4 regions of the Streptosporangium roseum DSM 43021 genome follow, and region 4 is predicted to be linked to each of the others. Evidence: riboswitches for the same ligand, from Rfam matches in the RefSeq annotation. Region 4 holds a riboswitch; each other region holds the start of a gene.
The links. Region 4 has a riboswitch for cobalamin ahead of cobN (cobaltochelatase subunit CobN). Riboswitches for the same ligand answer to the same signal wherever they lie in the genome.

Region 1 (7,157 bases), 1.8 Mb from region 4:
CCCGCTCGATCTCGCCGGTCTCCGGCACCCGGGGGGAGTGGATGTCGTAGACGCCCGGCCCGATCCCGCGGGTGTACCCGGCGGCGCGCAGGTCCTCCAGCAGCTCCATCCCGGACCTGGCCGCCTCGACGCTGGTCACGTCCGCGTCCAGGTCGCCGATGGCGCCGATGATCTCGCCGAACTCCGAATAGCACATGTGCGTGTGGATCTGCGTGGAGTCCGACACCCCCGAGGTCGCCAGCCGGAACGCGGCGACCGCCCACGCCAGGTAGGCGGCGTGCCCGGCCGCCCGGAGTGGCAGCAGCTCCCGCAGCGCGGGCTCGTCGACCTGGATGATCCGGATTCCCGCCGCCTCCAGGTCGCGGATCTCGTCCCGCAGCGCCAGCGCCACCTGCCGCGCGGTCTCGGACAGCGGCTGGTCCTCCCGGACGAACGACCAGGCCAGCATGGTCACCGGTCCGGTCAGCATGCCCTTGACCGGCCTGCCGGTCCGGGACTGGGCGTAGACGGCCCAGCCCACCGTCATCGGCTCCGGCCTGGCCACGTCCCCGAACAGGATGGGCGGCCGGACGCACCGGGTGCCGTACGACTGCACCCAGCCGTGCTCGGTGGCCGCGTAGCCGTCGAGCTGCTCGGCGAAGTACTGGACCATGTCGTTGCGCTCGGGCTCGCCGTGGACCAGCACGTCCAGCCCGATGTCCTCCTGCAGCGCGATCACCGAGTCGATCTCGGCCCGCATCGCCGCCTCGTATCCGGCCCGGTCGGTCCGGCCCTCCCGGAGATCGGCGCGGGCCCGCCGTACCGCGTCCGTCTGCGGGAACGAGCCGATCGTGGTCGTGGGCAGCGGCGGCAGTCCCAGCGACGCGCGCTGGATCACCGCCCGCTCCGCGTGAGCGGCCCGCGCCGTCCCCTCGCCCAGCGCCTCCAGCCGGGCCCGCATCCGCCCGTCCACCGGAGCCCTCACCGGTACGGCGGGCACGACCGCGCCGGGTCCCTCCCGCATCGCGCGGCCGATCGCCACGACCTCCGCCACCTTCTGCCTGGCGAACGCCAGCCCCTCCGGCACCGCCGTCTCCCGCTCCACGTCGAGGGGGACGTGCATCAGCGAGCAGGAGGTGGAGATCACCACCTCCCCGGCCAGCCCGAGCAGGGCCGCGCAGGTGGACAGCGCGGCGGGCAGCTCGGTCCGCCAGACGTTACGGCCGTTCACCACCCCCGCCACCACGGACTTGGCCGCCATCCCGGGAGTGGAGGCCACCGCCGCCAGGTTGCCTGGACCGGCGACGAAGTCCAGGCCGACGGCCTCGACGCGGGTCGCGGCCAGCACGGGGAGCGCTGCACCGATCTCGCCGAAGTAGGTGGCGACCAGCAGCCGCGGGCGGTGGCTGAGCCCGCCCAGGTGCTCGTAGGCGCGGGCGAGCGCCTTCAGCTCCTCCGCCGACCGGTCCGCGGCCAGTGCCGGCTCGTCGAGCTGGACCTCGGTGACCCCGGCGGTGGCCAGCCGCTCCAGCAGCTCGGCGTAGACGTCGAGCAGGTCGTCCAGGAGCCGCAGCGGAGCGAAGGCGGGGTCGGCGGACTTGGCCAGCAGCAGGTAGGTGAGCGGGCCGACCAGCACCGGCCTGGTCTCGATCCCCAGCTCCCTGGCCTGGCCGTACTCCGCCAGAGGCTTGTCCCAGGTCAGCCGGAACCGCGTCTGCGGGCCCACCTCCGGCACGAGGTAGTGGTAGTTGGTGTCGAACCACTTGGTCATCTCCAGGGGGGCGGTTCCCTGGGCGCCGCGTGCCATGGCGAAGTAGCGGTCGAGGCCGTCGAGCTCGGCGAAGCGGGCGGGGACGGCGCCGACCATGACGCTGGTGTCGAGCATCTGGTCGTAGAAGGAGAAGGTGTTGGAGGGGATGTCGCTCAGCCCGGCGTCGCGCAGCTCGCTCCAGGTGCGCTCGCGCAGCTCGCGGCCGGCCTGTTCCAGCCCGGCGGCGTCGAGACGGCCCGCCCAGTAGGCCTCCACGGCCTTCTTCAGCTCCCGGTCGGGGCCGATCCGGGGGTAGCCGAGGACGGTGGTGCGTTGGTCTGTCATGGGTCCTTTTCCCTCGTGGAACCCGGCTTCGCGGGCATGACGAGGGGAGGTCCCCCCGGCCCTCCCGCGAGGCCATGGACTCACCGCGCGCCGGTCGGCGCGCGGACGGTGGCAGGTATTCGGACTCGTGGGCGTCGTGCGCGTTCCTACTGGCCGTCGCTTCCCAGGTGATCGCTCACCCAGTGCTCGTGTGACGGCGGTCGTTCCCACTCACCGCTGCGGGGCAGTCCCGGAATCGCACCGGGTTCCCTGTTGCCTCGCCGCTCCGGTGAGGGAGCGGCGAACCAGCCGCACCGGCAGCATAACCCGCCCCCGGCGAAAGCTTCGGCCGGTGGCACCGGATCGGGGAGCCGATATTCAGCCGCAACCGTCGCCCTCAGTGGAGGTTTTTGACCATCGTCTGCTGGTGAACCCCCCTGCCCTCGTATCGGAGGCCGGGCACCAGCGGCGTCGGGCCGTGCGTGGCGAACCCGGCGCGCTCGAAGAACCGCACCGCCCGGGTGTTCTCGGCCAGCGTCTGAAGGTGGCAGCCGGGGGAGCCGGCCGCCTTCAGCCGGTCGAGCCACAGCGCCATCAGGGCGTCGGCGGCGCCGGTCCCGCGCGCCTCGGGGGCCACGTTGATGTGCAGGTGCGACGGCCACCGCGCGTCGGTGAAGTCGCCTGCGGTGGGCCTGCGCCGTACTTTCGACACCGTCAGGTCGGCCAGGCTGCGCGCGAAGAAGGTCGCGGGACCGCGCCGGAAGAAGAGCCGGTACTTCCTGATGGCGTTCTCGATGCGCTCACCCTCGCTGGGGAAGGCCGCGCTGTCGAGGCAGCCTGCCAGGTAGCCGACCAGAGCGCCGTCGACCGAGGCGACGAACAGCGAGCTCGGCTCGAGGTCCATGTAGGGGTGGAGATAGATGGCCGCCTCGGACTCCTCATGTCCCCACAGCGAGGCTGTGGGTGCGCCCTCGCCGGCGCGGCTGAACAGCGCGCGCAGCTGGGTGCGGTCGGTCTCGGCGAACATGCGGGCTTCCATGCGCCCTCCCTTCTGCGTGCAACATACACGATTCTGCGTATGTCGTACGTTTTCAAGTGTCCGCAGGGTATTCACCGTGTCGCCCAGTCCCTGCGACACCCCCGAGAGGGAATCCGTCGGCCCTGGTGGCGGGCAGGCTGCGGGCCGGGGCCCGCTGTCGCACGCCGGTCGTGTCCGGCGTTCCTCCGCTGGTGGCGCGGCTGCTGGAGATCACCGGCCTGGCCGGGCCCTTCACGCCGCCGGGCCACGTCAGCCGAGAGAGCGGATGTGTGCCTCGACGCCGTCCAGCGCGCGTTCCAGGCCGAAGGCGAAGTGATCGTCGGGAGCTCCCGGGTCGTCGCCGAAGGCGCCCTCGTCGAGCGCGGCGCGTAGCCCGGGCAGGCGGCCTCCGCCGCTCACCCGCCGCAGGAACGGTTCGTACTCGCTCCAGCGCCGCAGGCTGCCGGGCTCGGTGTCGAGCGTGATCGCCGCGGTGATGCTCACGTGGCTCCACACGTGCCCGCTGATCAGCAGCTGGGTGGCGAGCTTGGCGTTCGCGGGCAGGCCGGTGTCCTGGAGGATCTGCAGGAACTGGTCGAGCCAGGCGAGCTGGTTGGGGGTGGCGGGCGGCCCCTTGGGCATCAGCAGGTGGACCGTCCAGGGGTGGGCCAGGATCGCCGCGCGCATCGAGGTGGCCCACGACTCCAGGCCTCGCCGCCAGCCGAGGCCTTCGGGCAGCGGCGGCGGTGGGCCGACGGCGGCGTCCAGCATCAGCGTGAGCAGCTCGTCCTTGGTGGCGAGGTAGCGGTAGAGCGCCATGGTCGAGCTGCCCAGCTCGTTGCCCACGCGGCTCATCGAGACCGCGTCGAGGCCGTTCTCGTCGGCGACCTTCACGGCCGCGGAGACGATGCGCTCCAGGGTCAGTCCGCGCTTCGGTCCTTTGTGGGGACGTTCGCGCAGGCCCCAGGCCGCCTCGATGCTCGCAGGGAACGCCTCGCCGCTCTCGCTGTCCATTCCGGCAGTCTAGCGTGTATGGTCTACGCAATAACGCGTATGCCATACGCAGAAGAGAGGCGGTCATGACGCATGCCATCGAGGCGAGAGGCCTCATGAAGTCATACGGCGACGTCAGGGTGTTGCGGGGCGTCGACATCACCGTGCGCGGCGGGAGCGTCTTCGCCCTGCTCGGCCCCAACGGCGCGGGCAAGACGACCACGGTCAGGATCCTCGCCACCCTGCTGAAGGCCGACGCGGGCCGGGCGCGGGTAGCCGGCCACGACGTGGTCGCCGAGCGCTCGCGGGTACGCCGCGGCATCAGCCTGACCGGCCAGTACGCGGCCCTCGACGAGCAGCAGACCGGCGTCGAGAACCTCCGCATGATGGCCCGGCTGTCCGGCCTGAACCGGGCCGGAGCGCGCAGCCGCACGGCCGAACTGCTCCAGCGCTTCGAGCTGACCGAGGCGGCCGGCCGGCGCGTCTCGACGTACTCCGGTGGCATGCGGCGCCGCCTGGACCTGGCGGCCTCGCTGGTCGCCGAGCCGTCGGTGCTCTTCCTGGACGAGCCCACGACCGGCCTCGACCCGCGCAGCCGCATGGACCTCTGGACGATCGTCGCCGAGCTGGCCGGATCGGGCGTGACGGTCTTCCTCACCACGCAGTACCTGGAGGAAGCCGACCGGCTCGCCGATCGCATCGCCCTCATCGACGGCGGCCGGATCGTCGCCGAGGGCACCGCGGCCGAGCTCAAGCAGCAGACGGCGGGGGAGCGGCTCGACCTCACGCTGGCCGACGCCCAGGCCTACGAGCACGTCGCGGCCCGGCTCGGCCCGGGAATCGCCCGCCGCGACCCCTCCCGGCTGCTGCTCGGGGTGCCGACGACCGGGAAGGCGCACGACGTGCGCGCGCTGCTGGACGCCGTGGACCCCGAGAGCCGCCTGGTCGAGCGCTTCGCCGTGCACAGCGCCAGCCTCGACGACGTCTTCCTGGCCCTGACCGGTCACCCGAGCGCCAAGGAACCCAGCCATGCCTGACGCCCTGACGATGGCCGCCCGCTCCATCCGCCTGAGCGCGCGCAACATCGACGCGCTCATCACCGCGCTGGCCCTGCCGGTGATGCTGATGCTCTGCTTCGTCTACCTCTTCGGCGGAGCCATCGACCCCGGCGGCGGCTATATCCAGTACGTGGTGCCGGGCATCCTGGTCATCTGCGCGGGATTCGGTGCGGGAACCACCGCCATGAGCGTCTCGGGCGACATGAGCGGCGGCATCGTCGACCGCTTCCGCTCGATGGACGTCGGCGGCACCGCGATCCTCGCCGGCCATGTCGCCGCCTCCATGGTCCGCAACCTGGCCGCGTCCACCATCGTCTTCGCCGTGGCCCTGGCCATCGGCTTCCGCCCCGAGGCCGCGGCCGGCGGCTGGCTCGCCGCCGTCGCGATCCTGCTGGCCTACGTCCTGGCCGTCTCGTGGATCGGCGCGGCGGTCGGCCTGCTGGCCAAGACGCCCGAGGCGGCCAGCGGCTTCGCCTTCTTCGTGTCCTTCCTGCCCTACCCCTCCAGCGCGTTCGTGCCCGTCGAGAGCATGCCCGGCTGGCTGCACGGCTTCGCGCTGAACCAGCCGCTCACCCCGGTCATCGATGCGCTGCGCGGGCTCCTGCTCGACCAGCCCGCCGGCGCCGCCCCGTGGCAGGCGCTCGCCTGGTGCGCGGGGATCGTGGTGGCCGGGATGGTGGTCTCGGCCGCTCTGTTCCGCCGCCGCATCTCCTGACCGCTCAGGCGGACCGCTCGCGGCGATCGCGATACCGGGACGCGGGGGCCCCGCCGCCGGACCGGGTTCCGGATGAGCCAGGGGCCCGGCCGGAGGGGGAGGTCACGACGGGATGGGGACGCGGACCGGGTCGAGTCCTTCGGGGGCCTTGCCGGGGTAGGTGCCGTCCAGCATCGTGGCCACGGTGTAGAGGTGCCAGGCCTGGGTGGGTTTGCCGAGCACCGGTCCGGCGAACAGCTTGCGGACCTCGTCGGGGGCGACGATCGGGGCCAGCAGGTCGAGGCGGCCGAGGACGTGCTCGCGGAGCAGGGCCGTCAGCTCCTCGCCGGGGGCGGTCCGCCAGTTCCAGCCGGCGCCGGTCTTGGGCGCCGTCAGGAACTGCGGTCTGCGCTGCCAGGGGCGGTAGCGCCTGCCCACGGTGAACCGCCACGGCTTGCCCTCGATCGGGATGTTCCGGAGCGACGGTGCGAGCATGGTGATGAGCTCGTAGATGACCTCCTCCGACAGCCGCCAGGTCTGGTCGAGGCCCAGCGCCGCACCGACCACCCGGTTGTCGAGGAACGGCCAGATCGGATCGCCCCGGCGCAGGGCTCCCGCGCGGGCGCCGGCCTGCCAGCGGCCGACCTTGTAGGTGACGTACATGTGGTCGAGCGCCTCCAGCCCTGGCCGCTCCCGCCAGGGCCGGGCCAGCTCGCGGGCGTGCTCGTTGGCCGCCTCGCTGAACAGCGCCGGATCCCGCAGGAACGTGGTGTCCACCCGCCGGCTCAGCGCCTTGGCCCCCAGATCGGTCTGGAGCAGGAGGAACCCTCCGGACCGGAGGATCTCGCCACTCTGCCCGGACATGGTCGGCCGGGCGTTGTAGGGCAGGTAGCCGACGACCGACTCGTAGGCCGACGTCATGCCCTCGCAGGCCCGCAGCGTCTCGTAGGCCCGCGCGAGCGGGTGCTCGACCAGGATCGCGTCCTTCTTCTCGGCGCGCACCGGGGGGATGACCGTGTGCTCGATGCGGAGCGCGCGGGCGATCCGCCCGGCGACGACCACGTCGGGGTGGCCCTCCAGGCCGTTGGTGGTCGCGCGGAGCGGGATCCTGGCCGCGTGCAGCACCGCGGCGACCAGGCGGCTGTCCCGGCCGCCGGTCAGTGCCAGGTTCACCGGCTCGCCCGTCGCGCGCAGCGGCTCCACGGTCGCCAGCAGCGCGGCGGCCAGCTCCTCGACGAGCGCCTTCTTCTGCCTGCCGGAGGCCGGCGCGGGCGCTGCGGTGGGGAGCGGGGTCCGGGTGATCGTACGGCTGCCGCCCGCGACGGTGACGGCCGAGGCCGG
Region 2 (7,157 bases), 540 kb from region 4:
CAGCACCAGCCGTACGGTCGTCATCCGCCCGCCGGTGCGGGCCAGGAAGTAGACCAGCACGAGCGCCGCGAAGGCGCCGGCGAAGGCGGCCAGCGGCAGCGAGAACACGCCGAGCAGCGAGATGTTGAACACCATGACGACGACCGCGCCGACCGTCGCGCCGGAGGACACCCCGAGCAGCATCGGGTCGGCCAGCGGGTTGCGCACCAGTGCCTGCAGGGCCATCCCGCACACCGACAGTCCCGCGCCCACCACGCCGCACAGCAGGATGCGAGGGACGCGGACGTCCATCACGATCGTCTCCCGGACCGGTGCCCAGGTGGGCTCGGCCAGAGGCGCATACAACCGGTGCAGCAGGATGGCCCACACCTCGCCGAACGGCAGGCGTACCGAGCCGACCGCGATCCCGGCTGTGGCGGCCGCCACCACGGCGACGGCGAGCACCGCCAGGACCAGCGCGTACGGCACGCGCCCGCGGACGCCGGCGGTCGTGGCGGCCGGCGTCCCGGGCGGGGCGGTCCGGGTCACGCGAAGCGGTCCGGGTGGATCTGACGGGCCAGGGCCTCCACGCCCGCGGGAACCCGCACGCCCAGCACCGTGGACGACAGCGGCAGCACCGCGAACCGCTGGTTCTTGATCGCGGGCACGTCCTTGAGGGCCGGGTTGGCGAGCAGGAACTTCTTCTTGCCCTCCACGGGCTTGTCCCCGTAGTCGTAGATGACGATGACCTCGGGTGCTCGGTCGGCGACCTGCTCGAAGGAGACGTCTCCGAAGGACTTGGGAAGGTCGGCGAACAGGTTCGTCCCACCGGCCAGTTTGATCATCTCGTTGCCGATGCCGGCGCCGCCCGCGGTGAATGCGGTCTTGTCTCCGCTGTCGTAGACGAACACCCGGGCCGGTTCGGCTCCGTCGATCTTGGCCTTGACGCCGTCCAGTACGGCGCGCGCCGTGGTGATCTGCTGCTCGGCGCGGTCGGACACGCCGAAGATCTTGCCGATCGTCCGGATCTCGTCCTCGACCTGGGTCATGGTCACCGGACCGGTCGGGCATGCTTCGATGTTGACGTGGGAGTTGATCCCGGCCTTGGCCAGGACGGCCCGGCTGCGTCCTTCCTTGTCGTCGAAGGCGCTGGTGAATCCGCCGTAGACGAAGTCGGGCTCGGCCGACAGCAGCGCCTCGTAGGAGGGGTACTCCTCGGCGAGCACCTTGATCCCCCGATAGGCGCTCTCGTAGGCGGGAGGGATCTCGTCGTCGAGAAAAGCGGTCCCGGCCATCGACTTCTCCAGCCCGAGAGCGAGCATGATCTCGGTGACGTGCTGGTTGAGTGTCACCGCCCGCTGCGGCGGTTTCTGGAAGGTGGTGGTCACGCCGCAGTTGGTCACGGTGAGGGGAAACCCGGTGGCGGCCGGGCTCGTGACGGCCGTGGGGCCGGCGGTGGGCTGCCCGGTGGTTCCACAGCCGGCCACCAGCAAGGCGGGTATGAGAAGTGAGAGGAAGGGAAGCGAGCGTCGGCCCGTCATGAACAGGTCCTTTCACTCACGGGCTGAGCCCGATGAGCGGGATGGGCGAGGAGCCGGATCTTCAAAAGAAGCTCGTGTCGCGGGCATCCCGAAGGCCCTCATGCCAGATGCGCGGCATGGCGATCACCGTTCCTCTCTTGGGGAAATCCGCCCCAATTTCTCTGAGGAGGCGACCGCGTGAGTCTCCTGGCTCTCGGGTCAACACTCGTCCCGGCCTTCCCACCCGCACGCGGGCAGTGGCTGATTCGGGATTCGCTCGCCGATCACAGTGGCGGGACCGCGCCGGATTCACACCGGCTTCCTCGTTCCGCGCTCGCCAACGCCGACCATGCTCGCACACCATCCATCAACGGCAAAAAGCGGATACGGCACCGTCGAGACCGGTCCAGATTCTGAAGGCGCTGGGGTTCGGCTCGCCCAACACCACACACGCCGATGATGACCGCGCCGGCGCTGATCAAGCGGTACAGGGCCGAGACGCCCCACCGCACCAATGGTGTGGTTGATGCGCGTGCGTGTCACGCATGGCCTGACACGCACGCGCCTGTCAACCCAGCTTTTTCAGCCTGACAGCCTGCTTGAGGAAGACGACGCCGTCGATCATGTCGAGCTGGGCCGGGTCCAGCGGGAAATAGGCGAAATCGTGGGAGATGCGCTGGGCGGGCTCCGTGGTGGCCTCGGCCAGGCGGCGGGCGTCGATGAGAGAGTGGTCCCACGGGAGCGTGGACAGGATGCCCTCGACGGTGTCGGGGGGCGGGGTGTCGTCGCCGACCGTGCCGAGGGCTGAGGCCAGGAAGGCGTACCGGTCGCCCAGGTGCGCTCCGGTGATCGCCCCCGCGCTCCACCACTCCAGCGGCTGGTCGCCGAGCAGCATGAAGCTCTTGTTCCGCTGCAGGTGGAGGTTGCTGGAGAAGACCAGGGCCGGGCCGCGCTCGGCGACGGCACGCAGGTTGGCGGCCATCATCGCGTCCCGCAGGCCCGACAGCTTGGCTATCCGGGCCGGGGACGTGTCGGCCATCCAGTGGTGGTAGCGGAGCAGGCCGACGGCGGTGCGCCCGTACAGCTCCGCCCGCTCCCTGTCCTCCGCGCTCAGCCGCGGCACCTGAGTGTCGAGCAGTGCCACCAGGTCGTCGGCGAGCAGCCGCAGCCGCTGGGCGTCGGCGGACTGGCCGATCGACCGGGACGGGTCCATGACCGTGGCCTCGTCCGTCCACCGGCCGTCCGGGCCGAGCAGCGCGTCGAGGGTTTCCATGGTGCAGGGGAGCGGGCCGTCGAGGAGGGCGTAGAGGGCGGTGAGCGCCTGGCGCGGGCTCTCGGCCCAATACTCCAGCGGACCGTCGAAGCCGAAGAACCGGAGCTTTTCGTCATGCTCCTCGTTGTACGCGCGCATCCAGCGTACGAGGTCGCGGTTGGCCGGGGACGTGCCGAAGTCGTGGCTGAAGCCGCGTTCCATGACGTCGTCGAGCGTGCCCGTACCCGTCGTGACGTAGTCGTCGACCACGAGGCCCATGAGACAGTCGCTCTCGATGGCGAACGACCGGTAGCCCTCGTGCTCGACCAGATGCCGGAAGATCTCGTTGCGCAGGTCGCCCAGTTCCTCCACGAAGTGCCTGGCCTCGCCCAGGCCGAGCAGCAGGGGCTTGGCGGGAAGCGACCGGAGGAAGGCCGAGATGCCCGTGCCATCGAACGGCCGGGCCATGTCCTTGATATCCATGCCTTCAACGGTATCGTTGAACATTCGGTGTAAACTTTGCCGTGGAAATCCCCGCTTTTATCACGACTAACCTTCAATCGGTGATGCACCCATGAGGCCAGTGGACCTGGCGCGCGAGCACGGCCTGTCCACCCAGGCGATCAGGAACTACGAGGACGCCGGCATCCTGCCCGCCGCCGAACGCACCGTCCACGGCTATCGCACCTATACGCCGCTGCACGCGCAAGCCCTGCGCGCGTTCCTCGCCCTCGTGCCCGGGCACGGTCACCAGGCGGCCACGTCGATCATGCAGGCGGTCAACCGGGCCGCCACCGAAGACGCGCTGCGGCTCATCGACGAGAGCCACAGCCGGCTCCTCGACGACCGCCGCACCCTTCAGGCCGTCGAAGCCGCGCTCCGCGATCTGGCGCCCGTGCCGCAGGAGCGCGGCGACACGTTCATCGGCCCCCTGGCCATGAGGCTCGGCATCCGCACTGCCACCCTGCGCAAATGGGAGAACGCCGGGCTGGTCCGGCCGCGCCGCGATCCGCAGACGGGCTACCGGGTCTACAGCGCGGCCGACGTACGGGACGTCCGGCTGGCCCACCAGCTCAGGCGGGGCGGCTACCTGCTGGAGCAGATCGCCCCGCTGATCGCCCAGGTCCGCTCCGCCGGAGGCGTCGCCCCGCTGGAGTCGACCCTGCGCGACTGGCAGGCCCGCCTGTCCGCCCGGGGCCGCGCCATGCTCCAGGGCGCCGCCGACCTGGACGCCTACCTCCGCGCCCGCGAACCCTGAGGCCGAGTCACGCCCACCACAGGAAACGGCATGGCCACGGAAGGAAACCATGTTGCCGGGGGCACCGGACAGGCGGCCGCGCGGGTACACGGCCACGGTGCGGTTCGGATGGCCGGAGTGATGCCGACGGCGTCGGTGTCGCGGGTGACCGTCGCCCGGGAAGGCCGGGTCTGCTCACGTGGACGCCGTCGAGCTGCGCGTAGTTGCGGTCGGGAGCCGTTCAGTGACCGGCGGCCGTGGCGCGTTCCTGAGCCAGGCGTTCCTCGCCCGACAGCGTGTTGAGCGGCTTCTCCTTGATGAACAGGACAGCCACCAGCGCGAGCGCGGTGAGTGGCACCCCGATGAGGAACAGGTCGGCGGTGGCGGTCGCGTACACGTCCTGGATGACGCGGACGACGGGAGCGGGCAGTTTGGAGATGTCGGGTACGGCGTGGCTGTCGCCGCCCCCGCCGGCGGCCATCGGGCCGAGCTTCTCCGTCATGAGAGTGGTGATCCGGTTGGCCAGCACCGCGCCCAGCGCACTGACGCCGACCGCGCCGCCCATGCTGCGGAAGAAGGTCAGCATCGAGGTGGTGGCGCCCAGGTCGTGGGCGGGCACGTCGTTCTGGGCGGCGAGGACCAGGTTCTGCATGAGCATGCCCACGCCGATGCCGAGCACCGCCATGTAGACGCCGAGCAGCACCGTGCCGGTCTGGCCGTCGATGGTGCTGAGCAGGCCCATCCCGCCGAGCATGACGACACCACCGGCCACCAGGAAGCCCTTCCAGCGGCCCCACTTGGTGATGAGCTGCCCCGCCACGGTGGAGGAGATCAGCAGGCCGAACACCATCGGCAGGCTCATCAGTCCGGCGACCGTCGGCGACTTGCCGAGCGCCACCTGGAAGTACTGCGACAGGAAGACCGTGCCGCCGAACATGGCCACGCCGACCAGCACGCTGGCCACGGTGGCCAGGGCGACGGTGCGGTTCCTGAAGATGGACAGAGGGATGATCGGCTCGGCGGCCCGCGACTCCACCCAGACGGCCACCGCAAGGATGAGCACGCCGCCACCGACGAGCGCGGCGGTCTGCCAGGAGCCCCACGCGAACTGGTTGCCCGCCAGCGACGACCAGATCAGCAGGGTGGACACGCCCACCGTGATGAGCAGGGCGCCCAGGTAGTCGACCTTGACCTCCTTGCGGACCACCGGCAGGTCGAGGGTGCGCTGCAGCAGGATGATGGCCAGGATCGTGAACGGCACGCCGATGAGGAAACACCAGCGCCAGCCGAGCCAGGAGGTGTCCACGAGCACGCCGCCGATGAGCGGGCCCGCCACGGTGCCGACGCCGAACACGGCGCCGAAGATGCCGGCGTAACGGCCGAGCTCACGCGGTGGGATCATGGCGGCCATCACGACCATGGCCAGCGCGGTCATGCCACCGGCGCCGACACCCTGGACGACGCGGCTGACGATGAGGATCTCCACGTTCGGGGTGAGGCCCGCGATCAGCGAGCCCGCCACGAACAGTCCCAGCGAGAGCTGGATCAGCAGCTTCTTGTTGTACAGGTCGGCCATCTTGCCCCAGAGCGGCACGGTGGCCGTCATGGCCAGCAGTTCCGCGGTGACGATCCAGGTGTAGACGGTCTGCGTGCCCTGCAGGTCGGTGATGATGCGTGGCAGGGCGTTGGCCACGACGGTCGAGGCCAGGATGGACACGAACATGCCCACCATCAGCCCCGACAGCGCCTGCAGGACCTTCCTCCTGGACGTGGGCGCCGCAGCCTCGGGCTGCGTGCTGGCGGTTGTCATCTTTCCTCAATTTCTCGGGTGGGGGTCGGCGCTCCCCAGGACTCCTGCGGGCGCCGGATCAACGAAAATGTTCACGGGGACGGTCGAAAAGAGACGGTGATCGGAGCGGTCACGGATTGGGCAGGCCCGCGGCGAGCTGGGCGAAGGCCTCGTCGACCAGGTCGGCCAGCTCCGGGCGGCCGTCCGCGGCGCTCCAGCGGATCATCGCCACCCGGAAGGCCGCCATGGCCACCGCGGTCGCAAGCTCGGGATAGCCGCTCGTGCCCAGCTCGATACCGGCCCGGCGGGCGACGGCGGCTGTCACGGCGTGTTCGGTCTCGCTGCCGCTGGTGACCAGCCGTGGGAGCAGCGATGGGTTCTGCTCGAACACCTTCAGCCGCAGTAGCCATTGCTCGCGCTGCTCCTGGACGCGCTCAGCCTCGACCCGCGACATCAGCCGCAGCGCCTCCAGGACCGGCACGTCCGCGGGCAGCGCCTCCAGCCTCTCGCGCAGTTCGACTGTGGAGGCCGGACTCGGGCCGATGAGCGCGTCCTCTTTGGACGGGAAGTAGTTGAAGAACGTGCGTGAGGAGACGTCCACGGCCTCGGCGATGTCCTCCACCGTGACCCCCGCCAGGCCGCGCTCGGCCACCAGCGTCAGGGCGGCATGCTCCAGCGCCGCACGGGTCTCGAGCTTCTTGCGGTCCCTCCGGCCGAGCTCGTCAGTGCTGTCCATGGTGGTCACAATGACGAGGATAGAGAAGAATTTTCAGGCTCTGCAATATTTCAGTGCCTGAAGTGCGGTAGATCACATACGGGGGCAACCCGGTCGGCCAGGGGGAATCCCCGATGGGGGCACCGGCGGATCCGGGGCGGGCCGTGGAGTCAGACGGCGCCAGCGATGCAGATGCGTGCGTTCAGCCGATGCCCGGCCTCGTAGAACATGTAATCGACGCCATCCTGCTTGCCGAACGACGGCGCCGCCACCCGGCCGTTGTCCGAGGCGATGGGGGAGTGGAACACACCGAGGTGCACCTCTCGGTCGAAAGCGTTGCCGACCTCGGTGATCCGCATCCGGCCGTTGTTGCCGTGGTAGGCCACGTAGGTGGTGCCGTTGCGCTTGACGAGGGTGGGGCCGGAGATGTCAGCCTGCCCGGCGAGCTGGAGGAGGCCGCCCGCGTCGACGGGCTGGGCCGCTTCGGCACCTTCGCCAGAGTGGCACTCCCGCTGGCCCGCCCCGCGCTCGGCGCGGTCGTGGTGGATCGTTCCCAGTGCGCTGCCGATCGGTCCGGCCGGGCTGTGCGCGCAGCGGGCGAGGCTGGACGTCCGGCGACGAGCAGAGCCGCGGGTGCACCCGCGTCGTCACGGAGCCCTGCGACC
Region 3 (7,157 bases), 750 kb from region 4:
CCTACGGCATCGCGGTGATCGACGCCCAGCGGCCCGGCGAGGTGGTGGTGGCCCGCAACGGCAGCCCGATCGTGCTGGGCATCGGCGAGAAGGAGATGTTCGCCGCCTCCGACGTGGCCGCGCTGGTCCGCTACACCCGCCAGGTGGTGCACCTGGAGGACGGCGAGCTGGCGGTGCTGAAGGCCGACGGGTTCCACACCTTCGCCGGCGACGCGAGGCCGACGGCCAAGGAGCCGCTGACCGTCGACTGGGATGCCGGGCACTACGACACCGGCGGCTACGAGCACTACCTGCTCAAGGAGATCTCCGAGCAGCCCGAGACCGTGGCCCGGACGCTGCGCGGGCGGCTGGACGACCGCTTCCACATCGCCCACCTGGGCGGTCTCAACATGGACGCGCGCGAGACCCGGTCGTTCCGCCGAGTGAAGATCATCGGTTGCGGCTCCGCCTACTACTCGGGCCAGATCGGCGCCCAGCTCATCGAGGAGCTGGCGCGGATCCCGGCCGACGCCGAGCCGGCCAGCGAGTTCCGCTACCGCAGCCCGGTCGTGGAGCCCGACACCCTCTACGTGGCGATCAGCCAGTCGGGGGAGACCTACGACACCCTCGCCGCCGTCCAGGAGCTCAAGCGCAAGGGCGGCCGGGTGCTCGGCATCGTCAACACCGTCGGCAGCGCCATCGCCCGCGAGTGCGACGGCGGTGTCTACCTGCACGCCGGCCCGGAGGTCTCGGTGGCGAGCACGAAGGCGTTCACCTCGACCGCGGTGGCCTTCGCGCTGCTGGCGCTGCACCTGGGCCGGGTGCGCGACCTGTCCCCGGCCGACGGCCGCCGCATCTGCGAGGGCCTGCGCAGGCTGCCCGGCCAGATCAAGGAGATCCTCGCGCTGGAGCCGCAGATCAAGGAGCTCGCGCGCAAGTACGCCGACTCGCCGAGCATGATGTTCGTCGGCCGGGTCCGGGGCTACCCGGTGGCGCGCGAGGGCGCGCAGAAGCTCAAGGAGATCTCCTACGTGCACGCCGAGGCCTACCCGGCCAGCGAGCTCAAGCACGGGCCGCTGGCGCTGATCGGCCCGGAGATGCCGACCGTGGCGATCGTCCCCGACGACGAGCTGCTGGACAAGAACCTCACCACGCTGGGCGAGATCCGCGCGCGCGGCGGCCGGGTGCTCATGGTGGGCCACCGTACGGCCGACCCCAAGCTGGCCGACGACTGCGTCGTGGTGCCCAGGAACGAGACGGAGCTGGACCCGATCCTGCTGTCGATCCCGCTCCAGCTCCTGGCCTACCACGCCGCCGTGGCGCTGGAGCGTGACGTGGACAAGCCTCGCAACCTGGCTAAGAGCGTCACGGTGGAATAAGCCGACTCCTACCGGATGGCGGTAAGACCCCCCAATGTACGACAGAAAGTGATGTGTCGATAACCTAGAGTATTGGAGGTTCTTGGGGAAAGGGGCGCTTATGCACCGTAGGCGGTTCTTTGTGCTCGCCCTGGGGGTCATGGTCGCCGGCGGCTGCGGTGGAGCGGGAGGCTCCCGCCTGCCGCCGGCGGGCCGGCTGACCGTCGTCGCGCCCGCCGAGCGCGGGCAGGGCTGGGACCGGGCCGCGCGTGCGCTGGCCTCGGTCCTGACCGGGGACAGGCTGGCGCGGGCGGCCGAGGTGAGCAACTATCCGGGCGGCCTGGGCGCCGCCGCGCTGGGGGCGTTCGCCGCCGCCCGCGAGCCCTTCACCCGCGAGGGCAGGCTGCTCCTGACCGGGATGCCGATGGTGGCGGGGGCGGAGATCGCCAACGCCGCCTCCGTGGTGGAGTCCACCACCCCCCTGGCCCGCATGGTCGGCGACTGGGCGGCCCTGGTCGTCCCGGCGGGCTCCCGCCTGCGCGCCTTCGAGGACTTCGCCGCGGCGCTCCGCCGCGACCCGGCCGGGCTGGCGGTGGGCGGCCGGATGGAGGGCGGCTCCGACCATGTGCTCTACGGCATGATCGGCAAGTGTCTCGGTGTGGACACCCGGCTGCTGGACTACGCCGGCTACTCCAGCGGGGCCGAGGCCGCCCAGGCGCTCCACGACGGCCGGGTGGCCGCGCTGCTGGGCTCGGCCCGCTCCTTCGTGCCCGAGATCGCCGAGGGCCGCCTGCGTCCGCTGGTGGTCTCCTCCGCCGAGCGGATCGACGGGATCGACGCCCCGACGCTGATGGAGCTGGACGTCCGCCTGGAGTACACCGACTGGTGCGGCGTGCTCGGCCCTCGCGGCATGAGCTCCGAGGACAGGGACGTGGCCGTCGCCCTGTGCGACCGCGTCGACGCCTCGTCCCGCTGGCGGGCCATCTGCGCGGCCAACGGCTGGAACCGGGTCTACCTGAGCGGGGACGACTTCCGGCAGTGGCTCGCCACCGAGACCCGCCGCACCCGGGAAGTGCTCAACGAGCTCGGGCTGCTGAGCACTTTCGCCACAAGCTGTTGGGGTAGTTGCGTCCAGCGGCCCTACATGTAGGATCCTGCTCGTTGCTGGTTCGCCCTTCGGGGGCGAGGCAAGAGGGAACCCGGTGAGATTCCGGGACTGCCCCGCAGCGGTGAACGGGAACGACCGCCGTCATGAGAGCACTGGGCGCAGTTTGCCTGGGAAGCGACGGCCAGTAGGCGTGTGCGAGGCGCCCGTGAGTCCGAAAACCTGCCGGTGACGTGTGGAAGAGGGAGCCGGACCGGGCACCTGGGACGCGTGGAGCGGCCCGAGGCGTGCCGGGCGAGGCGGACTCGACCACGCAAGCTGTCCAGGGCCTCGAGGGAGGGCCCGCGGATGAGGCGGTCCGGCATGCCCGGGACCGCTCTCGGTCGCGTGCGCCCTTCCGGTGAGAGCCGTACGGGGAATTCGAGCGCGCGAGGGGTAGCACGTGACACAGACCTTGGTCGACGTCTCCAAGAAGACCGGCGACGGCCCGGCCGACCGCCGGTTGGCCATCGAGGAGGCCGCCGCCCGGGTGATCACCGATCCGGAGAACTCCAGGATCGCCGCCGGCCTGCTGGCGGAGCTGATCGCCGACGAGGCGGCCGGGCACGGGGTCCGGGCCTTCTCCGAGTCCGTCGCCGCCACCCACGCGGCCGGGCTCGTCCAGGACGGGCTGGCCGCCTTCGTGGCCGCCCACGCCGCGGAGCTGGACGCACTGGTGGCGCAGGACGCCGACGACCGGTTCGAGTACTTCGGGCTGCGCACGGTCTACGACCGCTACCTGCTGCGCCACCCGCGGACCCGCCAGGTCCTGGAGCGCCCGCAGCACTTCTTCCTCCGGGTGGCCTGCGGCCTGTCGGAGACGGTCGAAGAGGCGGCCGAGCTGTACGCGCTCATGTCCACCCTGTCCTACCTGCCCAGCTCGCCCACCCTGTTCAACTCCGGCTCGCGCAGGCCCCAGCTCTCCTCCTGCTTCCTGCTCGACTCGCCCCGCGACGAGCTGGAGGCGATCTACGAGCGCTACGGGCAGGTCGCGCGGCTGTCGAAGTACGCCGGGGGGATCGGCATCGCCTGGACCCGGGTGCGCTCGCGCGGCTCGCTGATCCGGGGCACCAACGGCCACTCCAACGGCATCGTGCCGTGGCTGCGCACGCTGGACTCCAGCGTCGCCGCGGTCAACCAGGGCGGCCGCCGCAAGGGCGCGGCCTGCGTCTACCTGGAGTCCTGGCACGCCGACGTCGAGGAGTTCCTCGAACTGCGCGACAACACCGGCGAGGAGGCCCGCCGCACCCACAACCTGAACCTGGCCAACTGGATCCCCGACGAGTTCATGCGCCGGGTCGAGGCCGACGGCGTGTGGTCGCTGTTCGACCCCAAGGAGGTCCCGCACCTCACCGACCTGTACGGCGCCGCGTTCGAGGAGGCCTACCGGGCCGCCGAGGCCGAGGGCCGCTACGTCAAGCAGATCCCGGCCCGGTCGCTGTACGGCCGGATGATGCGGACCCTCGCCCAGACCGGCAACGGCTGGATGACCTTCAAGGACGCGGCCAACCGGACCTCCAACCAGACGGCCCGGCCCGAGAACGTCATCCACCTGTCGAACCTCTGCACCGAGATCCTCGAGGTCACCAACGACGCCGAGACGGCCGTCTGCAACCTCGGCTCGATCAACCTCGCCGCCCACCTGGACGGCCGGGACGTCGACTGGACGCGGCTGCGCCGCACGGTCCGCACCGCCGTACGGTTCCTGGACCGGACCATCGACCTGGGCTTCTACCCGACGCCCGAGGCCGGGACCGCGAACAGGAAGTGGCGGCCGATCGGCCTGGGCGTGATGGGCCTGGCGGACGTGCTCTTCGCGCTGCGGCTGCCGTTCGACTCCCCGCAGGCTCTGGAGCTGTCCACCCGGATCTCCGAGGAGATCGCGCTGGCGGCCTACGCCACCTCCTCCGACCTGGCCGTCGAGCGGGGCCGTCACCCCTCCTACGACGACACCCGGGCCGCCGCCGGCGTGCTCCATCCCGACCACTACGGGGCCGCGCGGTCGCCGGAGTGGGCGGCGCTCAGGGACAGGATCGCCGAGACCGGTCTCCGCAACTCACTGATGATCGCGATCGCGCCCACGGCCACCATCGCCTCCATCGCCGGCTGCTACGAGTGCATCGAGCCCCAGGTCTCCAACATCTTCAAGCGCGAGACCCTGTCGGGAGAGTTCCTCCAGGTCAACCGCTACCTGGTCCGCGACCTGCAGGCCCGGGGCCTGTGGACCCCGCAGATCCGGGACGCGATCAAGCGGGCCGACGGCTCCGTCCAGGACGTCCCCGGCATGCCGGAGGACCTCAAGTCCCTCTACCGGACCGCCTGGGAGCTGCCGCAGAAGGCGCTGATCGACCTGGCCGCGGCGCGCACGCCGTACATCGACCAGTCGCAGTCGCTGAACCTCTTCATGGCCACGCCGACCATCGGCAAGCTCTCCTCGATGTACGCCTACGCGTGGAAGTCCGGCCTCAAGACCACCTACTACCTGCGCTCGCGGCCGGCGACCCGGATCGCGCAGACCACCGTGGCCCAGGCCGTGCCCGATCCCGAGGCCGTCGCGTGCTCCCTGGAGAACCCCGAGTACTGCGACGCCTGCCAGTAGCCGCTTCCCCGAAAGGCTTTCCCTGATGTTGCTCGACCCTGGCATGGACCTCACGCTGCGGCCCATGCGGTATCCGGAGTTCTACGAGCGCTACCGGGCCGCGATCCGCAACACCTGGACCGTCGAGGAGGTGGACCTCAACTCCGACCTGGCGGACCTGGCCAGGATGACGCCGGAGGAGCGCCACCTGATCAACCGCCTCGTCGCGTTCTTCGCGACCGGCGACTCGATCGTGGCCAACAACCTCGTGCTCAACCTCTACCAGCACGTCAACGCCCCCGAGGCGCGGCTCTACCTCAGCAGGCAGCTCTTCGAGGAGGCCGTGCACGTCCAGTTCTACCTGACCCTGCTGGACACCTACCTGCCCGACCACGACGAGCGGGTCAAGGCCTTCGCCGCGGTCGAGCACATCCCCTCGATCCGGAACAAGGCCGAGTTCTGCTTCCGGTGGATCGACTCGCTCGGCGGGCTGGACCGGCTGGAGTCGCGGGAGGACCGGCGGGCGTTCCTGCTCAACCTGATCTGCTTCGCCGCGTGCATCGAGGGGCTGTTCTTCTACGGCGCCTTCGCCTACGTCTACTGGTTCCGCTCCAGGGGCCTGCTGAGCGGCCTGGCCACCGGGACCAACTGGGTCTTCCGCGACGAGTCCATGCACATGGAGTTCGCCTTCAGCGTGGTGGACACCGTGCGGGCCGAGGAGCCGGACCTGTTCGACGACAAGCTCGGCGCGCAGGTGACCCAGATGATCGAGGAGGCGGTGGAGGCCGAGCTCGCCTTCGCGGCCGATCTGTGCGGCGACGGCATGTCCGGGATGAACGTGGAGCAGATGCGCCAGTACCTGGAGTACGTGGCCGACCAGCGCCTGGTCCGGCTCCGGTTCCCCGTCCGGTACGGCACCGCCAACCCGTTCGCGTTCATGGAGCTGCAGGACGTGCAGGAGTTGGCAAACTTCTTCGAACGGCGTGTTTCTGCCTATCAGGTAGCTGTTGAGGGGAATGTGTCTTTCGACGAGGCGTTCTGATTATGCGGTGAATCCCCGGGCACCTCGTCTGTAACGGACGACAAGGGGGGACGCCGTCAGTGTCCAGATGGATCATCCTGCTCGCTTCCATGTTGGCCGCCGCAGCCTGCGTGGAGATGGTGCGGAGGGCGTTGCGGTGGCGGCTGATCGGCGAGAAGTGGGTTCTCGCCGCTCCGCTCGTGCGCCGCTGCACCTGGCCGGGGTTCGCCACGGCGGTCGTGGTGACCGCCAACACGCTCTACCGGCCGGGCATGGCCGAGGGGCAGGTCGACGACGCGATCGACCGGATACTCAGCCTGACCATGATCGGATGTGTCACCTGGCTGGTCATCCAGGCCGCCTACGCCGTCACCGACGTGGTGCTGGAGCGGCTGGTCGTCGTCCAGGGCGAGCGCAACCGGCGGGCCCGCAGGATCCGCACCCAGATCACCCTGGTCCGCCGGGTGGCCACGGCGGTGGTCATCGTGCTGGCGATGGGCGCGATGCTCTTCACCTTCCCGCAGGTGCGCGCGCTCGGCGCCGGGCTGCTGGCCTCGGCCGGGATCGCCGGCGTCGTCGTCGGCATCGCGGCCCAGTCCACCCTGGGCAACCTGCTCGCGGGGCTGCAGCTGGCCTTCAGCGACGCGCTCCGGCTGGACGACGTCGTGGTGGTGGAGGAGGAGTGGGGCCGGATCGAGGAGCTCACCCTCACCTACGTGGTGCTGCGCCTGTGGGACGAACGCAGGCTGGTGCTGCCGGTCTCCTACTTCACCACCAACCCGTTCGAGAACTGGACCCGGCACGGCAGCCGGGTGATCGGCGCGGTGTTCCTCCGGCTGGACTGGTCGGTCCCGGTGGAGGAGCTCCGGGCCGAGCTCTACCGCGCCCTGCGCGAGCACCCGCTGTGGGACCAGAAGGACTGGGTCCTCCAGGTCACCGACACCCTTCCCGGCGGCCTGCTGGAGCTGCGCGCCCTGATGAGCGCCGCCGACTCACCCAGCGCCTGGGACCTCAAGTGCGACATCCGCGAGCACATGGTGAAGTTCGTCCGGGACAAGTATCCCGAGTCGCTGCCCC
Region 4 (7,157 bases):
ACGGTGGCGCGGGCCGCGTCGGCCCGCACGTCGGCCAGGGACTTGGCGCAGCCGGGACGTCCGGCGCAGGCCGTCACGCCGATCCACGGGGAGCCGGGGTCGGTGACCAGGCCGGCCTCCGCCAGCCGGGCGGCCGCCCGCAGCAGCCCGGCGCGTGCCAGGCCGGGCAGGACCACGCCCCGCCACGGCGTCAGCCGTACCTCGCCGTGGGAGGCCAGGTCGGCGAGGAGCTCGGCCTGGGCGGAGGTCAGCCGTCCCAGCGGTACCGCGACGCCGAGGGCCACCCGGCCGTCGGGCTGGCCGACGGCGCCCACCGGCTCTCCCGCCGTGGACGGCCGCCCGGCCCGGTACGGCTCCGCGGGCGGGCGGAGCCGTACCGGGCCGGCGGACCCGGTGTCCAGCGCGGCGCGGACCCGGGCCGCGACCAGCTCCGCGCCGTCGCTCAGCTCGCTGATCCGCCAGGCGTGCGTCTCCCGGGCGGTCAGCTCGGCCAGGAACGCCTCGGCGGCGGCGAGCAGGGCGGTGACCGCGGAGGTCACGGGCACGCGCAGGCCGCTGTCGGCGCCCGCGAGGATCAGGGCGGCCTCGCCCGTCCCGTCCGGCAGGATCCCGGCGTCGGGGCCGAGCCAGGCCACGTCGCCCCGGCCGTCGTCGAGGGCGAACAGGAAACGTCCCGGCAGGCCGGCGAGGACGGGCCGGGCGCACAGCCGGCGGTCCAGATCGGCGACCAGCGGGCCGACGTCGAGCACCCCTCTCGCGTCGCAGCCGGTCAGCGGGGAGGCGAGGACGTTGCGGATCCGCTCGTGGGTGAGCGAGGGCAGCAGCCCCGCCTCCGCCATGCGCGCCGCGAATCCGGTCTCCTCGCCGAGCCCGCGCACCTGGACGTTGGCGCGGGAGGTCAGCTCGATGACGCCGGTCCCCCAGGTGGCGGCGGCGCCGGCGAGCTCGCGTAGCTGGGGGACCGTCAACCGGCCGCCGGGAACGCGGACGCGCGCCAGGCCGCCGTCGGCCGCGGCGTGCACCTGGAGCGCCCCGGGACATGCGTCGAGTCGCGATCGTCCGGAAAAGTCGCCAATGACCACGCAGAGGATGTTAACGCCAGTTTCTTGCAAGGAACGGGACTGCCGTAGTCTCATCGATGGCGACGGCAAGGGAGGAAGCCGGTGTGAATCCGGCGCGGTCCCGCCACTGTAACCGGGGAGCGAACCCCACCCAGGCCACTGTCCGGCGACGGACGGGAAGGCTGGGGGGAGCACCGATCCGGGAGCCAGGAGACTCCAGCCGTCGTAGCCGACGACGACCCGGGGCGAGGACCCCGAGGGAGGAAGCTCCGTGCGCTTTTCGCCGTTCCCCTGCCATTCCGTGGCCCCGCTGAGCCGTACCGCGCCGTTCCCGCAGGGGTGTGGCGCGTGATCCTCCTGCTCTCGACCTCCGACACCGACCTGCTCAGCGCCCGCGCGAGCGGCGCGGACTACCGGCTGGGCAACCCCGCCCGGCTCACCGCCGACGACCTGCCGCCCCTGCTGGACGGCGCCGACCTGGTCGTCGTCCGGCTGCTCGGCGGGCGCCGCGCCTGGGAGGAGGGCCTGGACGCCCTGCTCGCCGGGCCCCGGCCCGTCGTCGTCCTCGGCGGCGAGCAGGCGCCCGACGCCGAGCTGATGGAGCTGTCCACCGTGCCCGGCGGGGTCTGCGCCGAGGCGCACGCCTACCTCGCCCACGGCGGCCCGGCAAACCTCACCGAGCTCCACCGGTTCCTGTCCGACACCCTGCTGCTGACCGGACACGGGTTCGCCGCGCCCGCCCCCACCCCCGGCTGGGGCCTGCTGGAGCGCGCGGCGCGCCGTGAGGACGGGCCGGTCATCGGGGTGCTCTACTACCGGGCCCACCACGTCGCCGGGAACACCGCGTTCGTCGAGACCCTCTGCTCGGCGATCGAGGACGCCGGCGGCCGGGCGCTGCCCGTCTACTGCGCCTCCCTGCGCAGCGCGGAACCCGGCCTGCTGGAGGTCCTCGGTACGGTCGACGCCCTGGTGGTGACCGTGCTCGCGGCCGGCGGCACCCGCCCGGCCACCGCGTCGGCCGGCGGGGACGACGAGGCCTGGGACGTCGGCGCGCTCGCCGCGCTGGACGTGCCGATCCTGCAGGGGCTGTGCCTGACGAGCAGCAGGGCGTCGTGGGAGGCGAACGACGACGGCCTGTCCCCGCTCGACGCGGCCACCCAGGTCGCGATCCCCGAGTTCGACGGCCGGATCATCACGGTGCCCTTCTCCTTCAAGGAGATCGACGAGGACGGGCTGACCGTCTACGCGGCCGACCCCGAGCGGGCCTCCCGGGTGGCGGGCATCGCGGTACGGCACGCCGTGCTCCGGCACATCCCGGCCGGCGAGCGGCGGATCGTGCTGATGCTGTCGGCCTATCCCACCAAGCACTCCCGCATCGGCAACGCCGTCGGCCTGGACACCCCCGCGAGCCTCGTCAGGCTGCTGGCCGTACTGCGCGAGCGCGGCTACGACATCGGCGCCGAGGGCGAGCTGCCGGGCGTGACCGAGCAGGACGGCGACGCGCTGATCCACGCGCTGATCGCGGCGGGCGGGCAGGACCAGGAGTGGCTCACCGAGGAGCAGCTCTCCGGCAACCCGGTGCGCATCGCCGCGGGCCGGTACGCCGAGTGGTACGGCACGCTGCCGCAGGACCTGCGCGACGGGATGGAGCGGCACTGGGGCCCCGCGCCGGGCGAGCTGTTCGTGGACAGGTCGCACGACCCGGACGGCGAGATCGTGCTGGCCGCGCTGCGCGCCGGGAACGTCGTGGTCATGGTGCAGCCGCCCCGCGGCTTCGGCGAGAACCCCATCGCGATCTACCACGACCCCGACCTGCCGCCCAGCCACCACTACCTGGCGGCCTACCGCTGGCTGGCCGACGGCTTCGGCGCGCACGCCGTGGTGCACGTGGGCAAGCACGGCAACCTGGAGTGGCTGCCCGGGAAGTCCGCCGGGCTGTCGGCCTCCTGCGGCCCCGACGCCGCACTCGGCGACCTGCCGCTGATCTACCCGTTCCTGGTCAACGACCCCGGTGAGGGCACCCAGGCCAAGCGCCGGGCTCACGCCACCCTGGTCGACCACCTCGTCCCGCCGATGGCCCGCGCCGACACCTACGGGGACATGGCCCGGCTGGAGCAGCTTCTCGACGAGCACGCCTCCATCGCCGCGATGGACCCGGCGAAGCTCCCCGCGATCCGCGCCCAGATCTGGACCCTGATCCAGGCCGCCCGGCTCGACCACGACCTGGGTATCGAGGACCGCCCGCACGACGCCGAGTTCGACGACTTCCTGCTGCACATCGACGGCTGGCTGTGCGAGGTCAAGGACGTCCAGATCCGCGACGGCCTCCACGTGCTGGGCGCCGCCCCGGAGGGCGCGACCCGCGTCGACCTGGTGCTCGCGATGCTCCGCGCCCGCCAGATGTGGGCGGGCGGCGAGGCCCTCTCGGGGCTCCGCGAAGCCCTGGGTCTGGCCGAGGACGGCACGGCGGGCCGGATCGGCACCGACGAGGCCGAGACCCTCGCCCGAGCGCTGGTCGAGGCCATGGAGGAGCGGGCCTGGGACCCGGCGGCCGCCGCCGGCGCGACCGAGGCCGTCCTGGGCGCCGGGGCGGAGCCGAGGACCGCCGCGGTGGCGGACCTCGGGATGGTGGAGCGGATCCTGCGGTTCGCGGCGGCCGAGGTCGTGCCCCGGCTGGCGCGGACCACCGACGAGATCGACGCGATCCTGCACGCCCTCGACGGCGGTTACGTCCCGGCGGGACCGAGCGGGTCGCCGCTGCGCGGGCTGATCAACGTGCTGCCCACCGGCCGCAACTTCTACTCGGTCGACCCCAAGGCGGTGCCGAGCAGGCTCGCCTGGGAGACCGGGCAGGCGATGGCCGACTCCCTCCTGGAGCGCTACCGGGCCGACACCGGCGACTGGCCGCGCTCGGTCGGGCTGTCGGTGTGGGGGACCAGCGCCATGCGCACCGCGGGCGACGACGTGGCCGAGGTGCTGGCCCTGCTCGGTGTGCGGCCGGTGTGGGACGAGGCGTCGCGGCGGGTCACCGGGCTGGAGCCGATCCCCGCCGGGGAGCTGGGACGCCCGCGCGTGGACGTCACGGTCCGGATCAGCGGGTTCTTCCGGGACGCCTTCCCGCACGTGGTGGCCATGCTGGACGACGCGGTACGGCTGGCCGCCGGGCTGGAGGAGCCCGAGGAGCAGAACTACGTCCGGGCGCATGTGCTGGCCGACAGCGCGAGCCACGGGGACGAGCGCAGGGCCACCATGCGGATCTTCGGCTCCCGGCCGGGGGCCTACGGCGCCGGGCTGCTGCCGCTCATCGACAGCCGCAACTGGCGCGACGACGCCGACCTCGCCGAGGTCTACGCGGTGTGGGGCGGCTTCGCCTACGGCCGGGGCGTCGACGGGGTCCCGGCCCGGGAGGACATGGAGACGGCCTACCGGCGGATCGCGGTGGCGGCCAAGAACGTCGACACCCGCGAGCACGACATCGCCGACTCCGACGACTACTTCCAGTACCACGGAGGCATGATCGCCACCGTCCGCGCTCTCACGGGGAAGGCGCCGGCGGCCTACATCGGCGACAGCACCCGCCCGGACGCGGTCCGCACCCGGACGCTCTCGGAGGAGACCTCCAGGATCTTCCGCGCCCGGGTGGTCAACCCCCGCTGGCTGGCCGCCATGCGCAGGCACGGCTACAAGGGGGCCTTCGAGCTCGCCGCCACCGTCGACTACCTGTTCGGCTACGACGCCACCACCGGAGTGGTCGCCGACTGGATGTACGACAAGCTGGCCGCGACCTACGTGCTGGACCCGGAGAACCAGGACTTCCTGGCCAGGTCCAACCCGTGGGCGCTGCACGGCATCGCCGAACGCCTGCTGGAGGCGGCGGACCGGGGAATGTGGGAGCACCCCGACCCCGACATCCTGCGTGGCCTCCAGGAGGTCTACCTCAAGTCGGAGGGGGACCTCGAAGAGGGCGCCTGACCCCGCGGGCCCGTCCCGCTCACGCCGGGGCGGGCCCGCGGGGCGGCCACTCGCGGTCCCGGCCACGGCCGGGGCCCGCGGGCGCCTCGCGGAGGAGGCGGGTAGTTTGACGGCATACCGACCTTCGAGGAGAGACGTTGCCGCCCGCCCAGCCCAGTGTCCTGTACGTCACCGATCTGGCCTACCAGGCGCGGGGGCGCCGATACTGCGACGAGGACATCTTCCTGACCTCCCGGCTCCGCGAGGACTTCGACGTCGCCCTGTGTCACCCGCTGGACGCGGCCGCGCTGATGGACGCCTTCGACATGGTCGTGGTCCGCAACAGCGGGCCCGTGCTGCAGTACGCGGCCCAGTACACGGCCTTCCGTGACCGGGCGCTGAAGAGCGGCACGCGTGTCTACACCCAGCTGACGGGCAAGGCGGACCAGGTCGGCAAGCAGTACCTGCTCGATCTGGTCTCCGAGGGATACCCGGTCATCGCGACCGTCGACCGCCCGGAGGACATCGGCCGCCTGCCCGACGCGGCCGAGTATGTGATCAAGCCCAAACTCGGCGCGGACTCGATCGGGCTGGAGTTCGTCACCCGGGACCGGCTGGAGGGCGCGGCGTTCGACGGCGTGCTCGTCCAGCCGCGCGTCCGCTTCTGCTACGAGGTGTCGTTCTACTTCATCGACCGCGCCTTCCAGTACGCCCTTCACGCACCCCGTCCCGACCGGCGATGGGTCCTGGAACGGTACGCACCCACCGCGGCGGACCTGGAGTTCGCCCAGCGTTTCGTCGACTGGAACGACATCGACCACGGGATCCAGCGCGTCGACGCCTGCCGCACCCCGGACGGGGAGCTCCTCCTCGTCGAGCTGGAGGACCTGAACCCCTATCTCTCCCTGGACCTCCTCGACGAGGAGGTCCGCGACTCCTTCGTCGCGACCATGAAGGTGTCCCTGCACGGTCTGCTCGGTACCGCCCCTTCCTCCTGAGCGCCGGAGTCCGAGCGTCAGGTCTGAGCGCCGCGTCTGAGCGCTGTATCTGAGCGCCGTATCTGAACGCCGAGCGGCCGCGGGCGGTGATCCCGGCTCCCGCCGGTCACGCGAAGGGCAGCGGTCTTCTGCCGGCATGCCTTCAGGACGGTGGTCTTCTGCCGGCATGCCTTCCGGGGGGCTGGGCCGGGACGGCGTGACTCCGCGAAGTTGCGTAAAAAATGAAAATCATTACCATTCTCTTTAGCTGACCGGGCGGCTGAGGAGGCGTTTTGGGCATCTGCCGACGGCCGGGATGCCGGGCGGGCGCGACGAGCGCCCTCCCGCTCGGGGTGGTCCGGGAGACGGGACGCGATCCCCACGACGATCCGACGCGTGCCGCCGCGGGCCGGGCCGTCCCCGAGGCATGTCCGATGCCCGGCCCGGACGGCGCGTAGACCTCCGCCGCTGCCGGCGGAGCCGTCCGGCGTCCTGCTCCACGTCGTGGCGCGGCCACGACACCCCGGTGAGCGGCTACGGCACTCACCCCGTGAAAGGACCCTTCCCCCATGCACTCCCTGAACCGCCGTGCCTTCCTCGGCACCACCGCCGGGCTGTCCGCCGCCCTGCTCGCCGGATGCGGTCCCGGTCCCGCGACCGGGACCGCCGCCACGGGCCGGCCACGCAGGGGCGGCCGGCTGCGCGTCGCGTTCGCCGGAGGCGGGGCCCAGGAGACCCTGGACCCGCACCTGTCCAACCTGTTCGTCGAGGCCTCGCGGTCGAAGGCGCTGTTCGACAAGCTCGCCGACTACGGCCCCGACCTGTCGGTCCAGCCCCGTCTCGCCGAACGCTGGGAGCCCGACGCCGCCCTCACCACGTGGCGGGTCACCCTCCGCCAGGCCGCCTTCCACGACGGAAGGCCGGTACGGGCCGCCGACGTCCTGTACAGCTACGCCCGGATCGGCGACCCCGCCCGCGCCTTCCGCGCCAGGACCACCCTGGCGGTGATCGACCTGGCCCGCAGCAGGGCCGTCGACGACCGCACCGTGGAGTTCGCGCTCAGGCAGCCGTTCGCCGAGTTCCCGAACGTGCTGGCCGCCTTCGGCGTGTTCATCGTCCCGGAGGGCACCGAGGACTTCACCCGGCCCGTCGGCTCCGGCCCGTTCGT

Region 1: another riboswitch for cobalamin. It lies ahead of metE (5-methyltetrahydropteroyltriglutamate--homocysteine S-methyltransferase); the one in region 4 lies ahead of cobN (cobaltochelatase subunit CobN).
Region 2: another riboswitch for cobalamin. It lies ahead of SROS_RS48745 (ABC transporter substrate-binding protein); the one in region 4 lies ahead of cobN (cobaltochelatase subunit CobN).
Region 3: another riboswitch for cobalamin. It lies ahead of SROS_RS30275 (ribonucleoside-diphosphate reductase subunit alpha); the one in region 4 lies ahead of cobN (cobaltochelatase subunit CobN).

The regions. Positions count from the first base shown of each region.
Region 1 is NC_013595.1:7,964,024-7,971,180, reverse strand. Features, by position in the region: gene metE (5-methyltetrahydropteroyltriglutamate--homocysteine S-methyltransferase) at 1-2,074, opposite strand, end outside; cobalamin riboswitch at 2,168-2,379, opposite strand; gene SROS_RS34775 (GNAT family N-acetyltransferase) at 2,451-3,092, opposite strand; gene SROS_RS34770 (TetR/AcrR family transcriptional regulator) at 3,342-4,085, opposite strand; gene SROS_RS34765 (daunorubicin resistance protein DrrA family ABC transporter ATP-binding protein) at 4,151-5,101, shown strand; gene SROS_RS34760 (ABC transporter permease) at 5,094-5,837, shown strand; gene SROS_RS34755 (asparagine synthase-related protein) at 5,940-7,157, opposite strand, start outside.
Region 2 is NC_013595.1:5,577,490-5,584,646, reverse strand. Features, by position in the region: gene SROS_RS24450 (FecCD family ABC transporter permease) at 1-528, opposite strand, end outside; gene SROS_RS48745 (ABC transporter substrate-binding protein) at 525-1,520, opposite strand; cobalamin riboswitch at 1,680-1,877, opposite strand; gene SROS_RS24440 (erythromycin esterase family protein) at 2,068-3,234, opposite strand; gene SROS_RS24435 (TioE family transcriptional regulator) at 3,326-4,009, shown strand; gene SROS_RS24430 (MDR family MFS transporter) at 4,230-5,798, opposite strand; gene SROS_RS24425 (acyl-CoA-like ligand-binding transcription factor) at 5,908-6,513, opposite strand; gene SROS_RS51160 (hypothetical protein) at 6,663-6,851, opposite strand.
Region 3 is NC_013595.1:6,873,116-6,880,272, reverse strand. Features, by position in the region: gene glmS (glutamine--fructose-6-phosphate transaminase (isomerizing)) at 1-1,358, shown strand, start outside; gene SROS_RS30285 (Bug family tripartite tricarboxylate transporter substrate binding protein) at 1,459-2,487, shown strand; cobalamin riboswitch at 2,486-2,686, shown strand; gene SROS_RS30275 (ribonucleoside-diphosphate reductase subunit alpha) at 2,885-5,080, shown strand; gene SROS_RS30270 (ribonucleotide-diphosphate reductase subunit beta) at 5,106-6,101, shown strand; gene SROS_RS30265 (mechanosensitive ion channel family protein) at 6,161-7,157, shown strand, end outside.
Region 4 is NC_013595.1:6,120,063-6,127,219, reverse strand. Features, by position in the region: gene SROS_RS26950 (sulfite reductase subunit beta) at 1-1,082, opposite strand, end outside; cobalamin riboswitch at 1,107-1,295, shown strand; gene cobN (cobaltochelatase subunit CobN) at 1,410-5,033, shown strand; gene SROS_RS26940 (hypothetical protein) at 5,171-6,010, shown strand; gene SROS_RS26935 (ABC transporter substrate-binding protein) at 6,559-7,157, shown strand, end outside.